2 regions of the Shewanella japonica genome follow, and region 2 is predicted to be linked to the other one. Evidence: predicted binding sites of a transcription regulator. Region 2 holds the regulator's gene; the other holds the start of a gene.

Region 1 (8,449 bases), 140 kb from region 2:
GATGACGTTTGTGCCTGCACACATTCACGCCAATATTGAATACTAACTCTGCACTCAACACACACTTGAATAAACGGAGTTAATCATGAAAACATTATTTATTGCCGCTACCTTATCTTTAGTCAGTCAAACCAGTGTCGCAGATATCAATAGTATTGATGCTGCAGCCAATACCATGAACCTTGAAGCGCTCAATCAAATCAGCCAGCAAAGTGTTGATTATGAACATGCCTATGCCCAATACCGTATTGCAATTACTGCCAATATTTTAGGACAACGTGGTGTCGCAAAACGTGCGCTTACTGATGCACAAGCCACACTTGAAGCAGTTATCAGTCGTGAAGATCATGCTGAATCGATGACATTACTCGCGCAAATCTATGGCATGCAAATCGCTTATGACGGCGCTAAAGCCCAACAATTATCATCTAAAGCAAGCGCTTTATTACAGCAGGCTGAACAATTAAGTCCCGACAACCCTCGAATTGCATTAGTTAAAGCTATGAGTGCATTTTACACGCCTGCGCAATATGGTGGAGGTTACGACAAAGCCAGTGAGTTGGCCTCATTAGCCATTGCACGCTATCAAAACCCTTGTGATGAGATCTGTTGGGGACATGCTGAAGCTTACACTTGGCGAGGTCTTGCCAAACAAGAGCTCGGTCAACAAGATGCCGCAAAGCAGGACTGGCAACAGGCGTTAACTATTAATCCAGACTATGGTTGGGCTAACTTCCTGCTAAACCCAACCTCTACAGTGAATGCTAGTCAATAATGCCACGGGACCTGTTAGCTACTGCTACCCATTGCCGATGGGTTGCAGTATGCTAACTTGCTAAGGAAAGGTTATGAATACTCAAGATACTGCCAATCAGTCTGCTCAAGGAATGGTTCACACGGATATGACCACTAACGAAAACAACCACCCAGAAAAAGCCTACAAGCAAAAAACGGCTTGGGTCTATTTGTTAAACCTCATTTTTTATTTCATACCTATTTGGTTTATGCGTGATGATGTTATGCGTGTAAGCATTAGTCTATTGCTATTAATTCCATTCTTATACGGTTATTTTTGGGCTTATAAAAGTAGCCAAGCAAAAGCCATATACCCTATATCGTTAATGATTTCGACTGCGGTTATCGCCAGTTTATTTACCAGCGGCGGAATTTCATTTTTTAGTTTTGCGGGCTTTTTTATTGGTTTTTTTTACTCATTACGCACCAGCATTATCAGTTTTATCGCCATCAGTATTGGGTTATGGACACTAAACTACCTTGTAGGGTATCCCGCATTTTATTTCCCGCTATACGGCATGTTAATCGTGTTTGTGGTGGGATTATTTGGTGTAGTAGAACATAACAATGAGCGAATTAGACGTCAGCAACGTCAATCAAATGATGAAATTGCCAGTTTAGCGACAGCCCTAGAACGAGAAAGAATTGCTCGAGATCTTCACGATATTATGGGTCACAACTTATCGTCTATCGCCCTTAAAGCGCAGTTAGCGGAAAAACTCGTTGAAGCAGGAAACCTGCCTTTAGCAAAAGAACATTTGAGTCAATTAGCAGAAATAGCCAGAGACAGCCTTAGTCAAATCAGACAAACAGTATCGGATTATAAACATAAAGGCTTGGCTGACACCTTACAGCAATTAACCGCATCCCTTCGAGAACAAAGCATAGAAGTGAACGTCAACGGCCAACTGCCCGAGATGCCCGAATTATATGAATCACAACTAGGGTTAATGTTTACTGAACTAGTCAATAACATGCTCAAGCACGGCACCGCAACTGAATGTTGGTGGCAGTTTAGCCATCAAAACAACACCCTAAACGTACGTTTATCTGATAATTCATCAACACAAGCGATAGTGGAAGGAAACGGACTAAAAGGCATCGCAGAACGGGCTCAATTGCTCAAAGGCGCATTTAACTATCAAATTACCGATGGTTATCAGTTCACGATTTCATTGCCTCTTTCTACCGATAAGGACAGCTGATTCATGAAAATTTTACTGGCAGAGGATCAAGCTATGGTGAGAGGAGCGCTTTCAGCACTGCTCACTCTTAGCAATGATGAAACCATTGGCCCAGTTGAAGTCACAGAAGCCGAAGACGGCACTCAGGCTATTGCGTTACTCAAACAACACTCGTTTGATTTACTGCTCAGTGACATCGAAATGCCAGGGCGTACAGGCCTTGAATTAGCACAATGGCTTAAAGAACAGCAAGGTGCAGCACTGCAAACCAAAGTCATTATCTTAACCACCTTTGGTCGAGCCGGTTATATCAAGCGAGCGCTTGCCTGTGGCGTCGATGGCTTTTTATTAAAAGATGCCCCCACAGAAAGTTTATTATCGGCAATCAAGCAGGTCATGGCTGGCAAAAAGGTGATCGATCCTGAGCTTGCAATCAGTGCCATCGGGGATATTGATCCGCTAAATGATAAGGAACGAAAAGCGTTACGATTTGCCAGCGAAGGATTATCTACCAGTGATATTGCCGCGAAGCTGTTCATTGCCGAAGGGACAGTCAGGAATTACTTGTCTGAAGCGATCAGTAAGCTTAATGCCAGTAATCGTATTGATGCTGCCCGTATCGCTAAACAAAAAGGCTGGTTATAGCGTTGCTTAGCTGCCAAAAAGGGGAATATTATTGCCTTGTATTCAAACTCTGCTAAGATAGGCATAAATATCTGTATATATTTACAGTACTATTGTCTCTAGCAAGCATTCTCACTCGATAGTGAACTGTATAACTTATTGGATAACTCTGTTAACCCTTGCTAGCATGATAGCGCCAACACTCGACAATATGAAGGCATTGTGGATTTGCAACCATTGGATCAGGTTCCTATTACCGACTTAAAAGGCGTAGCCAAAAAAGTCGCTGAAAAACTCGATAAGCTGGGTATTAAAACAGTACAAGATGTGCTGTTTCATCTGCCTATGCGCTACGAAGATCGCACCCAAATCTATCCCATTGCGAGTTTATATCCTGCCATGTATGGCACTGTCGAAGCAGAAATCATTTCTACCCAAATTGTCCCTGGCCGTAAACGCATGCTGACCTGTACTATTACAGACGACACAGGAATGCTAACCCTACGTTTCTTTAACTTTTCAGTCGCCCAACGTAATGGCATGCAAAACGGCGCGATTATTCGCGCTTATGGTGAAATTAAGCGCGGTAAAAGACACTTTGAGATTATTCATCCCGAATACAAGATAATCAAAGAAGGCGAGAATCCAGCATTAAGTGATTCACTGACCCCCATTTACCCTTCAACAGAAGGTCTTAAACAAGCCAGTTGGATTAAACTAACCGAACAAGCACTGACTCACCTAACTCACGGCGGGTTAACCGAGTTGCTCCCCGCCGAGTTGCAGCCCAATAATATGAGTATTAGCCATGCTTTACAGTTAATACATAGGCCTCCCAATGACATCGAACAAGCTGACTTGGAGGTGGGGATGCATCCTGCTCAGCAGCGGTTAGTGCAAGAAGAGTTATTGGCGCACAATTTAAGTATGCTAAAGCTGCGTCAACGTAACAACCTTGATAAAGCTGTCACACTTTCGGCAACAGGCCAACTACTAAACCCGTTTTTAAAAGCCCTGCCCTTCAAACCCACAGGGGCTCAACAGCGAGTGGTCGCAGACATAAGCCGAGATATTGAGAAACCAACACCAATGATGCGTTTAGTGCAAGGTGATGTCGGTTCAGGAAAAACCTTAGTTGCTGCACTGGCAGCGCTACAAGCCATTGAAAATGGCTACCAAGTGGCGATGATGGCACCCACCGAATTGCTGGCTGAACAACATGCCATTAATTTTGCTGCGTGGTTTGAGCCGCTCGGACTAAAAGTCGGCTGGCTTGCAGGTAAACTAAAAGGCAAAGCAAGGGCTCAATCACTAGCGGATATCGCTGATGGTAGCGCCAATATGGTCATTGGCACCCACGCCATCTTCCAAGAACAAGTCAGTTTTGACAAATTAGCACTGATAATTATCGATGAGCAGCATCGCTTTGGAGTGCATCAACGGTTGGGCCTACGTGAAAAAGGCATTAGCCAAGGTTTTCATCCTCATCAATTGATCATGACAGCCACTCCGATACCTCGCACGTTAGCAATGACAGCTTATGCCGACTTAGAAACCTCTATCATTGATGAGCTACCACCTGGCAGAACGCCTGTCAGTACAGTTGCTGTGAGTGATAATCGCCGTGATGAAGTCATTGAGCGGGTCAAGCAAGCAGCCTTAAACGACAATCGACAAATTTATTGGGTCTGCACCTTAATTGAAGAATCTGAAGTGCTGGAATGCCAAGCTGCTGAAGATACAGCAGAAGAACTCAGTCGTTTATTACCAGAACTCAACATTGGTCTGGTGCATGGACGAATGAAAAGCGCAGAAAAACAGCAAATAATGGCTCAATTTAAAGCGGGTGAGCTACATTTACTAGTGGCAACCACTGTGATTGAAGTTGGTGTTGATGTACCCAATGCCAGTTTGATGATTATTGAAAACCCCGAAAGGCTGGGCTTAGCGCAATTACACCAATTACGTGGTCGTGTCGGTCGAGGCTCAGTCGTGAGTCATTGCCTACTGCTTTACAAAGCGCCATTGTCGCAAACAGCAACAAAACGACTTGGTGTATTAAGGTCGAGTAATGACGGTTTTGTTATTGCCCAAAAAGATTTAGAGATCCGCGGCCCAGGTGAAGTGCTCGGCACTCGTCAAACTGGGCTGGCAGAAATGAAAATAGCAGATTTGGTCAGAGACCAGTATTTAATTGAAAACACCCAAAAACTTGCCGCACATGTCATGCGACAAGTACCTGAAAATGTTGATGGCATCATTCACCGTTGGTTAGGTGATCGCCAGCAATACGTACAAGCATAAATTATTGTTAACTTAGGTCTATTATCACTAGACAAGCGTTAATAATATTGCAGAATGAGTGATGAGCTTGAGGCTAAACAATATTTATCTCGTGTTCAGTTCCACTTTTGATGTTTAAAGCTAAGGAATAGAAATGCAAGTCAATCAAGAAGACAGAGCAACACCACAATCGAGCCGCGCAGGTGGCAGCAATGCAGGTGTTATCGGCGTAACCATTGCCGTTATTTTGGCTGGTGCAGGTTATTTCTATTTCACGTCAGAGCCGTCTGAACCTGAGGTAATAGCCCCAACACCAGTACAATTGCCAGAGCCGGTGCCTGAACAGCCCATCGAGCAAGAGCCAATTGAAGAAGTGATTGTTGAACCAGAAGTGGTAGAGCCGACCGAAATCATTCCAACAGAACCTGAAGTGGTCGTTGAACCACTACCAGCACTGACCGAAAGTGATGATTTTGTAGAGCAAAAAACCATTGAAATGGCTGATGGAATGAAAATCGAATCCATCATCCTTAAAAAAGACATTGCTCGCCAGTTTGTGGTATTTGTCGACAACATGGCACAAGGTGAAGTCATTCACAAAGCCAGCCCTTTAAAAGGTCCTAAAGACAGCTTTAGCGTCAGTGAAATTACCGACAAAATCTACTTAAACCCAGACAGCTACCACCGTTATGATCTCTATGCAGACATGATAGCGGGCATGAATGATGAACAGCTAGTCAGTACTTTTGAAGAATTATCGCCTTTATTTGACGAAGCATTTGAAGAACTTGGTTATAGTGACATGAGCTTCAATGAACGCATGGTAGAAGCATTTGATGTGATTTTGGCAGCCCCCATTATCGAAGATCCAATTGAGCTGTCATCAATCAGTGTTAACTATTTATTTGTTGACCCTAAACTTGAGTCGCTACCTAACATTCAAAAATTAATGGTGCGCATGGGGCCTGAAAATACTAAGAAAATCAAAGGTGCTGTAAGAAAGCTTAAACAACAGCTAAACAACTAGCTTTTGTAGGTATTTTTAGTACTAGCCAACCTATCGCTGCCAAACCCTAATCGAATAAGAGCAAGTTACTCGATTAGGTTTGCAGTTCAAGGACCCACAAAATAGCGACCTTATGTCGCTATTTTTTGTTTTTGTGATGCTAAATATTACGGTACAATTGCTGACGTTATTAAATTAACAACAAGCTGCCATATTCATAGCGTCCAAACCCTATCGATGTGGCCATCTCAGCAAGGGATACCTGAGTCGTACCAGAGGCAATGTAGTGCAATTAGTATTTGATATTCTTTCATGGGGCGCATGGTCTCTAGACTTTCAAGATAAAGAAAGCTGGCGCCAATGGGATAATGCTGTCACCCCGACTACAGAAAATAAAACCTCTCCCGCTTTAGCTCACGTGCCAGCCATGCAACGTCGCCGTTTTAGCCGCTTAACTAAAATGATGCTGACTGCAGCCCATGACTGCCAACCCGCAAAACATTGCCGCAGCGTGTTTGCTTCTCGTCATGGCGAACTCACTCGCACACTGGGTTTATTACAAGATATTGTTGATAAAGAAGCGCTTTCTCCATTAGCTTTCAGCCAGTCAGTACACAACACAGCCAGTGGCATTTACGGCATAGTGAGTGGCAATACTGCAGCTTCAACTTCTGTTGCAGCAGGTGAAGAAAGCCTATCCCAAGCCATGATTGAAGCATTTGCGCAGCTAGCTGAAAACCCTGAACCGGTTCTGCTTGTCTTTGGTGACGATCCTGTCCCGCCTATTTACAATCAATACACCCAAGAATATGAATTACCTTTGGCAATGGGCTTATATCTTGCCCCAGCCAACAGTACTGAGCATCAGCACACTGTTCTAGGTCAATTGACGCTATCAAACGGCAATACAAACGAGTCCCAGCCAATCAGTTATGCGCAATTTATTCATGCTATTGCTTCGCAAACTTCGCTAACAGGTCAATTGGCTCATTGGCAGTGGCAATTGACCCCGCAATTAGGTCATGACCACACGACCCAGCGACATGAAAGTCGCTGATATTATAAGTTGCAGAGTATGACGAATAAAAACAGCTCAGTAGAGTTCCCTGAACCCGCCCCTTACTTAACGGGGCTAGCATATGTACCTCGTTGGATAGGTGGCACCTTATGTTATGTTGTTTTTGGTTTAGGTGGACTATTAAGCTCGCTCACTGTTTTACCTGTATTACGTTTGTGGCCGGGTACAAAACAGCAACGAATTGCCAGAGTACAAAAAGCGGTCCACATTATGTTTAAAGGTTTTGTGTGGATGCTCAGTGCAACCGGAGTCATTAAAGTCAGTACCAAAACGCTCCCTAGCTTAAGCGAGGCAAAAGGAGTGATAGTGGTGGCTAATCACCCAACCTTGGTTGATGTGGTGGTGTTAATCAGTTTAATGCCCAATGCCGGTTGTATTGTTAAGCAAGGATTATGGCGCAACCCCTTTATACGCGGTGTATTAGCATCAGCAGGGTATATTCCTAATCGTGGTGCAGACTTGTTACTAAAAGACTGTCAGCAAGTGTTAGCAACAGATACAAACTTAATTATTTTCCCAGAAGGCACTCGTACCCTTGTGGGGGCTAAAACAAATCCATTTGCACGTGGCGCTGCAAATATCGCATTACGTACACAAACTGATATCATGCCTGTCATACTTCGTATTGATGTGGCCGGACTGACAAAGCAGCAACCTTGGTACGAACTACCAAGGCAAACAATCAATATGTCTGTAGAAATGGGCGCACCTTTTGAGTACCTAAGGTATGATGCTAGTCAAAACAATGAAGCTAAAATGGCCAGAGTTCTGACAAGAGAGTTGCAGCAGTATTACGCTGAGCAACTCACAGCATTACCGCCATTACGCAACATGAGCAAACATTAATTACACCAATCACAATTAGAATATTAATATGAATTTACACAACGAAATTAAGCAGCTCATTATTGACTGCCTCGACTTAGAAGATGTCAGTATCGACGATATTGAAACTGACGCACCACTATTTGGTGAAGGCTTAGGATTAGACTCAATCGATGCGCTTGAGCTAGGTTTAGCAATTAAAAAGCAATTCGATATCAAAATAGAAGCTAACTCTGAAGCAACTAAAGCACACTTTTACAGCGTAGCAAGCTTAGCTAGCTTTATTGAATCACAGCGTTCTTAGGAGTCATCATGGAAAATCGTGATCAAATCCTAGACATGTTGACGCAAATTTTAGTCGATGATTTTGAAATTGAAGCAGAAGATATCACCTTAGATGCTTCACTTTATGAAGCACTTGATTTAGACAGTATTGATGCTGTGGATTTAGTGATAAAGCTTCAACAAATGACCGGAAAGAAGATTCAACCAGAGCAATTTAAAACAGTGCGTACAGTTGAAGATGTCGTTAATGCGATTGAAGGTTTAATGAAAGATTAATGGTGCTAGTACTGCAAATTATCACCGCCATCGCACTTATTTGCTACCCGATAGCGGTGTATTTAGGTTTGCAGTTCTTACCACCAGGCACAA
Region 2 (8,449 bases):
GCGAACTCAACAGAATCGCGAAGGCAAATGGTAAGATCCAAAAGCTCCAGTTATTCATTCGAGGCAGTGCCATATCAGGTGCACCAATCATCATTGGGATCAGCCAGTTGGCTAACCCTGTGAAGGCAGGCATGACGGCACCAAATACCATAATAAGACCGTGTACTGTGGTCATTTGGTTAAAGAAGTTAGGGTCAACTAACTGTAAGCCTGGCTGAAATAGTTCTGCGCGAATGACCATTGCCATCGCACCACCAGTGAGGAACATAATAAAACTGAACCATAAATACATAGAACCAATGTCTTTATGGTTAGTGGTTAATATCCAGCGCATGATGCCTTTTGGCGCGCCATGATGGTGTTCATCATGGCCGTCATGAGAATGTTCATCATGAGCTGGGGTAGTATCTTGTGTAATTGTGCTCATCTGTATCCCTTACTTTCCATGACCAACAACATCGGTGGCTTGAACAGCATCACCAGTATTATTTCCCCAAGCATTTCGCTCATACGTCACAACAGCTGCGAGTTGCTGTGGTGAGAGTATGGAGCTAAATCCTTGCATTGCTGTACCAGGTTGGCCATTGATAACCACTTCAAGGTGTCCTTCAACAGGGCCCATGACTAACGGACTGCCCACTAACGCAGGGAATGCGCCAGGTAAACCTGTACCAGCGGCTTGGTGACATGCAGCACAGCTGCTGAGGTAAACTTGCTCACCCATTGCCATCAGTTCATCCATAGATAAGTCATCCATAACAACGTCAGGTGTTGCTTCTTCAACGACGTCAGCAACCACTTGTTCTACCTCAGGTTGTGTCGCTGGTAATTCAGCAGGCAAAGTGACAGGCGTTGGCTTATCACTTGCTGAGCTTGCATCGCTAGGTGCCCCACCTGAGTTCACATCTGCAGCTTGAACCACATCACCAGAATCATTACCCCAAGCGTTTCGCTCGTAGGTCACAACAGCTGCAATTTCTGTTGCAGTAAGCTGTTTCGCGAAGGCTTGCATAGCAGTACCAGGCTGGCCGTTGACGACAATATCAATGTGGCCAGCAACTGACCCTTTAATGATTGGACTGCCGATAAGAGACGGGAATACACCAGGTAGTCCTGCACCATTTGGTTGGTGACAAGCGGCGCATCGGCCCATGTAAACTTGTTCACCTTGAGCCATCAACTCATCAAAGGTCAAGGTTTGCGACAGTGACGCTTCGGCCGCGGCTTTTGCATCAGCAGTTAGTTGTTTTTGATCTTTTAGCCATTGCTCAAAGTCTGCTTCAGAAACGGCTTCAACTACCACCGGCATGAATCCGTGGTCTTTACCACACAACTCAGCACATTGACCTCGGTAGGTACCAACCTTATCAATCTTGGTCCAAGCTTCATTAATAAAACCTGGGTTAGCATCTTTTTTCACCGCAAATGCAGGAACCCACCAAGAGTGAATCACATCATCTGAAGTCATTAAAAAGCGTACTTTACGATTGATTGGCAGAACGAGGGGCTTATCGACTTCTAGTAGGTAAGTTTCAGTTTTCGTTTCTGTCCCAGTAATTTGATCGGCAGGGGTGGAAAGTAAACTGTAAAACTCGACGTCTTCATTAAAATAGCTGTAATGCCATTTCCATTGAGAGCCGGTTACTTTGATAGTTAACTCCGCATCACTTGGGTCTTCCATAGCAATGAGGGTTTTTGTGGCAGGAATTGCCATACCAATGAGGATAAGAAACGGCACGACAGTCCATGCTATTTCCACTTTGGTACTATCATGGAAATCAGCAGGTACTGCACCCTTTGATTTTCTATGATAAATCATGGAGTAAATCATGATTCCAAATACCACAACACCAATAGCACAACAGATATAAAGAATGATCATATGGAGGTCGTAAACCTTACCACTGATCTCTGTTACCCCTTGGGTCATGTTAAGCGGCATATCAGCCGCTGCAAGTGGCACTGCAAAAAACAGCACCATTAATCCATACAACAATCGCTTCACAAGACTACTCCTCTGCCAATTGCGATTTGCAATAACAACAAGGAAAAGTCACACAGTAATACTCTGCTCTATGCAAACTTTTCTATTCCCGAAAAAGTTTGATCACTTCAAAGTACACGGTGGCAGTGAGTATTAATACTCGATTATTCTATTGGGTTTTGGTGGCCACACTTGTACCTAATACTGAACTTTTCAATTCTTAAATTGACGCTTTTTATTCAAGGCTTTCTATACCGCATGGTACCAGCACAATCTTTACAGCGTTTTATCACTTATGTTCATTTTTACCACTAAGAGAGGTCAATAAATGTTACTCCCTTGTTAACTACATTACTTGGAGATTAAATATTGATCAAGATCACTTTATCATCTAATTTGCTGAAAAAAGGCGCAAAAAAAAGCCCGTCACCGAAATGAAGGGCTTTTTTAGCAAATAGACTTTAGTGAAATGCAGATAAATTCAATTGGGTTGCAGCCACAGGATTACTGGCGTTTAATTGGTCATCACGTAAGTGAGTATTTACATCTTCAATAATGACACCTTGCGCTAAGGCGCTTTTAGCGACTAATTGAATGCGACGATTATCACGAGCATCTAATGGGGTTGTCCATGTAATCACTGCGCTGGATGTACCACTTGTGAGTGCTTTTTCCATTGCCCAAAGTGTTTCGACTTCATCTTTAGTGTGAACCAGTAATACACGGTCCATTCTGACATTGGCGTTCGCTAGAATTTGTTTGTAACCAATGTGAGGCGGATTAATCAGTACAATCCATCGCCCTTGTTGACTTAATACGGCTAACTGGCCGCATAGCTGAGTTAATTCAGTTAACCCTTGGTTAGCTGTTTGTTTGGTTTCGATACCTTGCTTTACTGGCGCAGCTGCTGATGCCATGTCCATCCATAAACCTGGGTGACGTGGTGCATTACCTATTAATGTGTTCATAACCAACCTCCATTACGGATAACGCCAACAGCGAGCCCTTCAATCGTAAGGCTTTGGCATGTTAAATCGACTTTTATCGGCGAGTACTGCTCGTTTTCTGCATGCAGATAAACAACGTTGCCTTTCTTTTCAAAACGCTTCACGGTGACATCATCATCAACACGGGCAACAACGACTTGACCATTTTTAGCTTGCTGCATTTTGTGAACCGCTAATAAGTCGCCTTCAATAATGCCAATATCCTTCATACTGTCGCCACGAACACGTAGTAAGAAATTAGCATTGGGTTTAAACATTTCAGGATCAACTTGAAAGTATTGTTCAACATGTTCTAACGCCAAAATTGGTTCACCAGCCGCAACCTGACCAATCAGTGGTAAGCCTTCTTCGACTTCCTCTTCTTCTTGGACCATACGGATACCGCGAGAGGTACCTGGAATAATTTCAATGCAACCTTTTTTAGCGAGTGCTTTTAAATGTTCTTCTGCAGCATTAGCACTTTTAAAGCCTAATCTAGTGGCAATTTCTGCACGAGTTGGTGGCATACCTGTCTCGGCAATATTGCATTTAATTAATTCTAGAATTTCAGCTTGTCGTGGCGTTAAAGGTCTCATGTTGATTCCTGTTTTTTTATACAGTGACTGTCATTATATACAGTATCTTTGGTCGCGCAAGTATTAACCAACATTTTTTGATGATAAAGCAATAGATATGAATTTTTATCGAAGTTTTTAGTTATTTAAAGATAATTAAATCAGTGGTTTATTTTTTTTGTGGGGCGTCGGTAAATTAGTGTGTTTTATTATTGATGACTCAAGTGAATAAGCCAAAAAGTACTGGATACCGTCTATTTATACAGTACTGTACCTAAATGTTTTGCTACTTACTAAGTGATTGATACTTGATGTTAGAACCAACAAAACTTGCTACTTAAATGTTAACTAGATTTACCGAGGTTAGTGTAACTGAATGATATTCTGGTATCCTATGCGCAATAAATCGTTGTTGATAATGCGAAGACCCATGCTAAAACCAGATTCTATCATTGCTAAATCATTACGTTGGATTCAGAAATTAATGGTACACAGTGTTGTTGTGCCTGAAGATCCGTTCGCTGACCTTAACTTAGATCCTGACAAGCCAGTGGTCTATGTGATGAAAACGGAGTCGCTGAGTGATATTGCTGCCTTACATGAAATGACAGCTAAATATAACTTGCCAAGTCCGTATGAACGGTTAGATGTTGATGGTTTCAATACCCCTAGAATTGTGTGTGTGGAAGGGCGTAAACCCTTGTTTGGTAAGCGCCATAGTAGCGATAAATTTGTAGCAAACTTTACTAAGTTGCTCGAATTACACCAAAAGAACAAAGAACTCGACATCCAGCTTGTTCCTGTAAGCCTATATTGGGGTCGTATCCCTGGTAAAGAAGACGACACCATGACCGCTGCGGTTTTTGAGCGTGAAAACCCAACATGGTTACGTAAATGGTTAATGATTCTATTTTTAGGTCGCCATAACTTCATTCAATTTTCTAATGCCATGTCGCTGCGTTATATGGCTGATGAACACGGCACAGATGTCAGTATTGCGCACAAGCTTATCCGTGTGGCTCGTGTGCATTTTCGCCGTCAACGTAAAGTGATGACGGGGCCTCAGCTTCCTAATCGTCAAGCGATGTTCAATTCGCTGTTAAAGTCAGAATCCATCAAGCGTGCCATTCAAGAAGAAGCCGTTAACAAAAAAATTCCCGAAGAAAAGGCACGTGAAAAAGCCATTGAGTACCTTGATGAAATCGCAGCAGACTATTCGGATAACTTGATTCGTATTGCTGAGCGTTTCTTAACTTGGCTTTGGAACAAGTTATACAGTGGTATTAGCATCAAGAGTGCGGAGCAAGTTCGTAAACTGCATCATGATGGTCATGAAATCGTTTATGTGCCGTGTCATCGAAGCCATATGGATTACTTGTTACTGTCATATATTCTTTATTATCAAGGCATGGTTCCACCGCATATTGCGGCAGGGATTAATCTTAACTTTTGGCCGGCAGGTCCAATGTTCCGCCGTGGTGGTGCCTTCTTTATCCGTCGTAGTTTTAACGGTAATAAGCTTTATACCGCAGTATTCAGAGAGTATTTAGATCAACTATTTGCTAAAGGTTATTCAGTTGAGTATTTCACTGAGGGTGGTCGTTCACGTACTGGTCGTCTACTTGCTCCTAAAACAGGCATGCTAGCGATGACGGTAAACAGCGTATTGCGTGGTATCGAGCGTCCTGTGACCTTAGTGCCAGTGTATCTTGGCTACGATCATGTCATGGAAGTGTCGACTTATCATAAAGAATTAAGCGGTAAGAAAAAGCAAAAAGAATCTGTATGGCAAGTGTTTGGTGCATTGCGTAAGTTGGGTAACTTTGGACAAGGTTACGTTAACTTTGGTGAGCCAATTAACGTGCAGCAGTTCTTAAATCAGCAGTCGCCTGATTGGCGTGAAGAAGTGGCTAAAGATCCTGAACAAAAACCAACGTGGTTAACGCCTGCGGTTAATCAGTTAGCCAATAAAGTGATGACAAACATTAACAGTGCTGCAGCAGCGAGCTCTGTTACGTTAACCAGTATGGTGTTATTAGCCGCTGAACAAAATGCATTAGAGCGCACAGAGCTGGAACGTCAGCTAGATTTATATCTTAAATTGATGAAAGAAGTGCCTTACACTGATTACACCTCAGTAGCTCAAGGCAGTGCTAGTGAATTAGTTGATCAATGTCTATCACTGAAAAAGTTTACTTCGCACACTGATCAAATTGGTGAAATTATTGCGATTGAAGAGTCTTCAGCAATTGCGATGAGCTACTACCGTAATAACATCATCCATTTAATGGCAGTTCCTTCGTTAATAGCGAGTTGCTTGGTGCAATACGAAGAGTTTAATCGTCAAAAAATTCATGAAATCGTTAATGACTTCTACCCGCTACTCAAAGCTGAGTTGTTTATGGGGATTGAAGACTTACCCGCTTATATTGATAGCGTATTAAACTTATTTGTTGAGCAACAGCTTATTTCGGGTACAGACGAGTTTGAACTCAATCAAAGTAATATTACCCAGTTAATGTTATTGTCTGAAACTGTCAGTGAGACATTACAACGTTACGCGATTATCTTTAATTTATTGGCTTATAAACCGGATATTGAACGTTCAGATCTAGAAAGCGCGAGCCACTTATTAGCTCAGCGTTTAGGTGCTTTACACGGAATTACTGCGCCAGAGTTTTATGATAAAAAACTCTACAATAATTTGAGTGTAAAATTAAAAGAATTAGGGCACTTGTCGGGTAATGACAATCAGTTTGCTGTCATCCGAATTCGCGACCATGCCAATGGTATGTTGCGTTTATCTGTTCGTAAAACCATAGTAGATAGCGTCACTATGGAACATGGGTAACCACTAACTTTATGAGTTCAACACAATCACAACCGCACAATAAATCATTATTAGGCGGTGCTATGATTATTGCCGGTACCACAGTCGGTGCCGGTATGTTTTCCCTTCCTGTTGTCAGTGCTGGTATGTGGTTTGGCTATTCCATTGCCATGCTAATCGGTATTTGGTTTTGTATGTTGGTGTCAGGCTTAATGCTACTTGAAACCAACTTACATTTTAAACCTGGCGACAGTTTCGACACGTTAACCAAAGTGACATTAGGCCAATTCTGGCGGATAGTTAATGGGCTTTCCATTACCTTCGTATTATATATTCTGACTTACGCTTATATCAGTGGTGGTGGCTCTATTGTGAACCACACCTTGTCAGGTATGGGCATTCATTTACCACAAAGTATTGCAGGCTTAGTTTTTGCCCTTGTGCTTGCTGCGATTGTGATGATTAGCACTAAAGTGGTCGACCGTATTACGACAGTAATGCTTGGCGGGATGATCATTACTTTCTTTTTAGCCGTCGGTAATTTGCTGATTGATGTGGAAACCGTGAACTTGTTAGTCCCTGACGGACAGGCGAGTTTTGCTCCATATATTTTAGCTGCCATTCCTTTTGGTCTGACAAGCTTTGGCTATCACGGCAATGTGCCAAGCTTAGTCAAGTATTATGGCAAGCAGCCTAATGTGATTATCAAGGCGATTTGTATCGGTACCTTTATCGCGTTAGTGATATACACGTGCTGGTTAATTGCCACCATGGGCAATATTCCTCGTAGTCATTTTAGCGATATTATCGCTCAAGGTGGGAATATGGGCGTATTGGTTGCGGCATTGTCAGATGTGATGTCCAGTGCTTGGCTAAATACCATGTTAACTCTGTTTGCTAATTTGGCCGTTGCGTCATCTTTCTTAGGGGTGACCTTAGGTTTGTTTGATTATTTAGCAGACTTATTTGATTTTGATGAGTCGGCTAATGGCCGAATCAAGACCGCTGCAGTGACCTTTATACCGCCAACCATCTTAGGCTTGTTATTCCCAGATGGTTTTTTGATCGCTATTGGTTTTGCCGCTCTTGCCGCGACAATTTGGGCTGCTATTGTGCCAGCGATGATGGCGTATAAGTCACGTAAAATGTTCCCTGATGAGAATAGCTTTAGAGTTCCTGGTGGTACGCCGTTAGTGGTTGTAGTGATTCTTTTTGGTGTGCTAACAGCAGCTTGTCACTTATTGGCAATGGCTGATTTATTACCTGTTTATCGATAAGTTATACGCAATATCGATAATCTAAAAAAGCCCTCTATTGAGGGCTTTTTTGATGCAATTTTTCAACGTACTGAGTCGGTGATTGATGATGTAATCGCCTAAAACTTTTACTGAAGCTGCGAACACTGGCATAGCCAAGTAGCTGCGAAATCTCTTTAACCTCTTTGCCTTCAAGCATATATTTCACTGCTAAATTTCCTAAGATATAGCGCATTAACTCTGTAAAACTAAAGCCATTACGCTGCAATCGTCGCTGTAATTGTTGTTTCGAAAAACCACATAATTCCGAAAGGGAATCTAATGTGGGTAAACCATAAAAACGTATGTAATTCACCAGCTCATAAAGCACTTTAGGCGTGTCATGGGGTTGAGGCATATTTAAATATGAGTCGAGTTGATTAAGGCTAATACTACTTTTGTTATTGCGCTGAATATGTTGGGAGGTGGATAGCGATGCCAAAAAGTGTTGTTCAGAGCTAATCAAGGAGTCGACATCAAGCCATATCTCGGTTTGCGGCGCATTCCAGGTCACTTTGGCTCCAAATACTGCTTCGCTCTCCTGTTGATTTATGGCGGGGCCACTGAGCATCACTTTAATCGGGGTGAAGTCTTTGCCTAAAAAGTGCTTGCAGGTATTTAGCAGTGTTAAGGCTATGCGGAGCGAGTCATGGGATTTGGCTTTGCCGCTGACATAGTTATTGCGATAGCACCATTTAATAATCTTATTCGACTGAGCACCGTAGTAACTTGCACCTGAATGAAAACAAGCCATGGCATAGTTAATGCGCCGAAAGGTA

Evidence for each region. The regulator LexA, encoded in region 2, represses DNA repair genes until DNA is damaged. The targets are predictions, from matches to a motif close to TACTGTATNNNNATACAGTA.
Region 1: a site for LexA is predicted at 2,694-2,713, ahead of recG (ATP-dependent DNA helicase RecG). Genes of this name have one in related genera too.

The regions. Positions count from the first base shown of each region.
Region 1 is NZ_CP020472.1:369,270-377,718, reverse strand. It holds gene SJ2017_RS01700 (tetratricopeptide repeat protein) at 86-775, shown strand; gene SJ2017_RS01695 (sensor histidine kinase) at 849-2,000, shown strand; gene SJ2017_RS01690 (response regulator transcription factor) at 2,004-2,624, shown strand; gene recG (ATP-dependent DNA helicase RecG) at 2,832-4,907, shown strand; gene SJ2017_RS01680 (DUF3014 domain-containing protein) at 5,041-5,913, shown strand; gene SJ2017_RS01675 (beta-ketoacyl synthase chain length factor) at 6,179-6,949, shown strand; gene SJ2017_RS01670 (lysophospholipid acyltransferase family protein) at 6,968-7,816, shown strand; gene SJ2017_RS01665 (phosphopantetheine-binding protein) at 7,845-8,099, shown strand; gene SJ2017_RS01660 (acyl carrier protein) at 8,108-8,356, shown strand; gene SJ2017_RS01655 (COG4648 family protein) at 8,356-8,449, shown strand, end outside.
Region 2 is NZ_CP020472.1:229,174-237,622, forward strand. It holds gene ctaD (cytochrome c oxidase subunit I) at 1-427, opposite strand, end outside; gene coxB (cytochrome c oxidase subunit II) at 437-2,005, opposite strand; gene SJ2017_RS00990 (cell division inhibitor SulA) at 2,446-2,952, opposite strand; gene lexA (transcriptional repressor LexA) at 2,949-3,566, opposite strand; gene plsB (glycerol-3-phosphate 1-O-acyltransferase PlsB) at 3,976-6,396, shown strand; gene mtr (tryptophan permease) at 6,408-7,652, shown strand; gene SJ2017_RS01010 (helix-turn-helix domain-containing protein) at 7,687-8,449, opposite strand, start outside.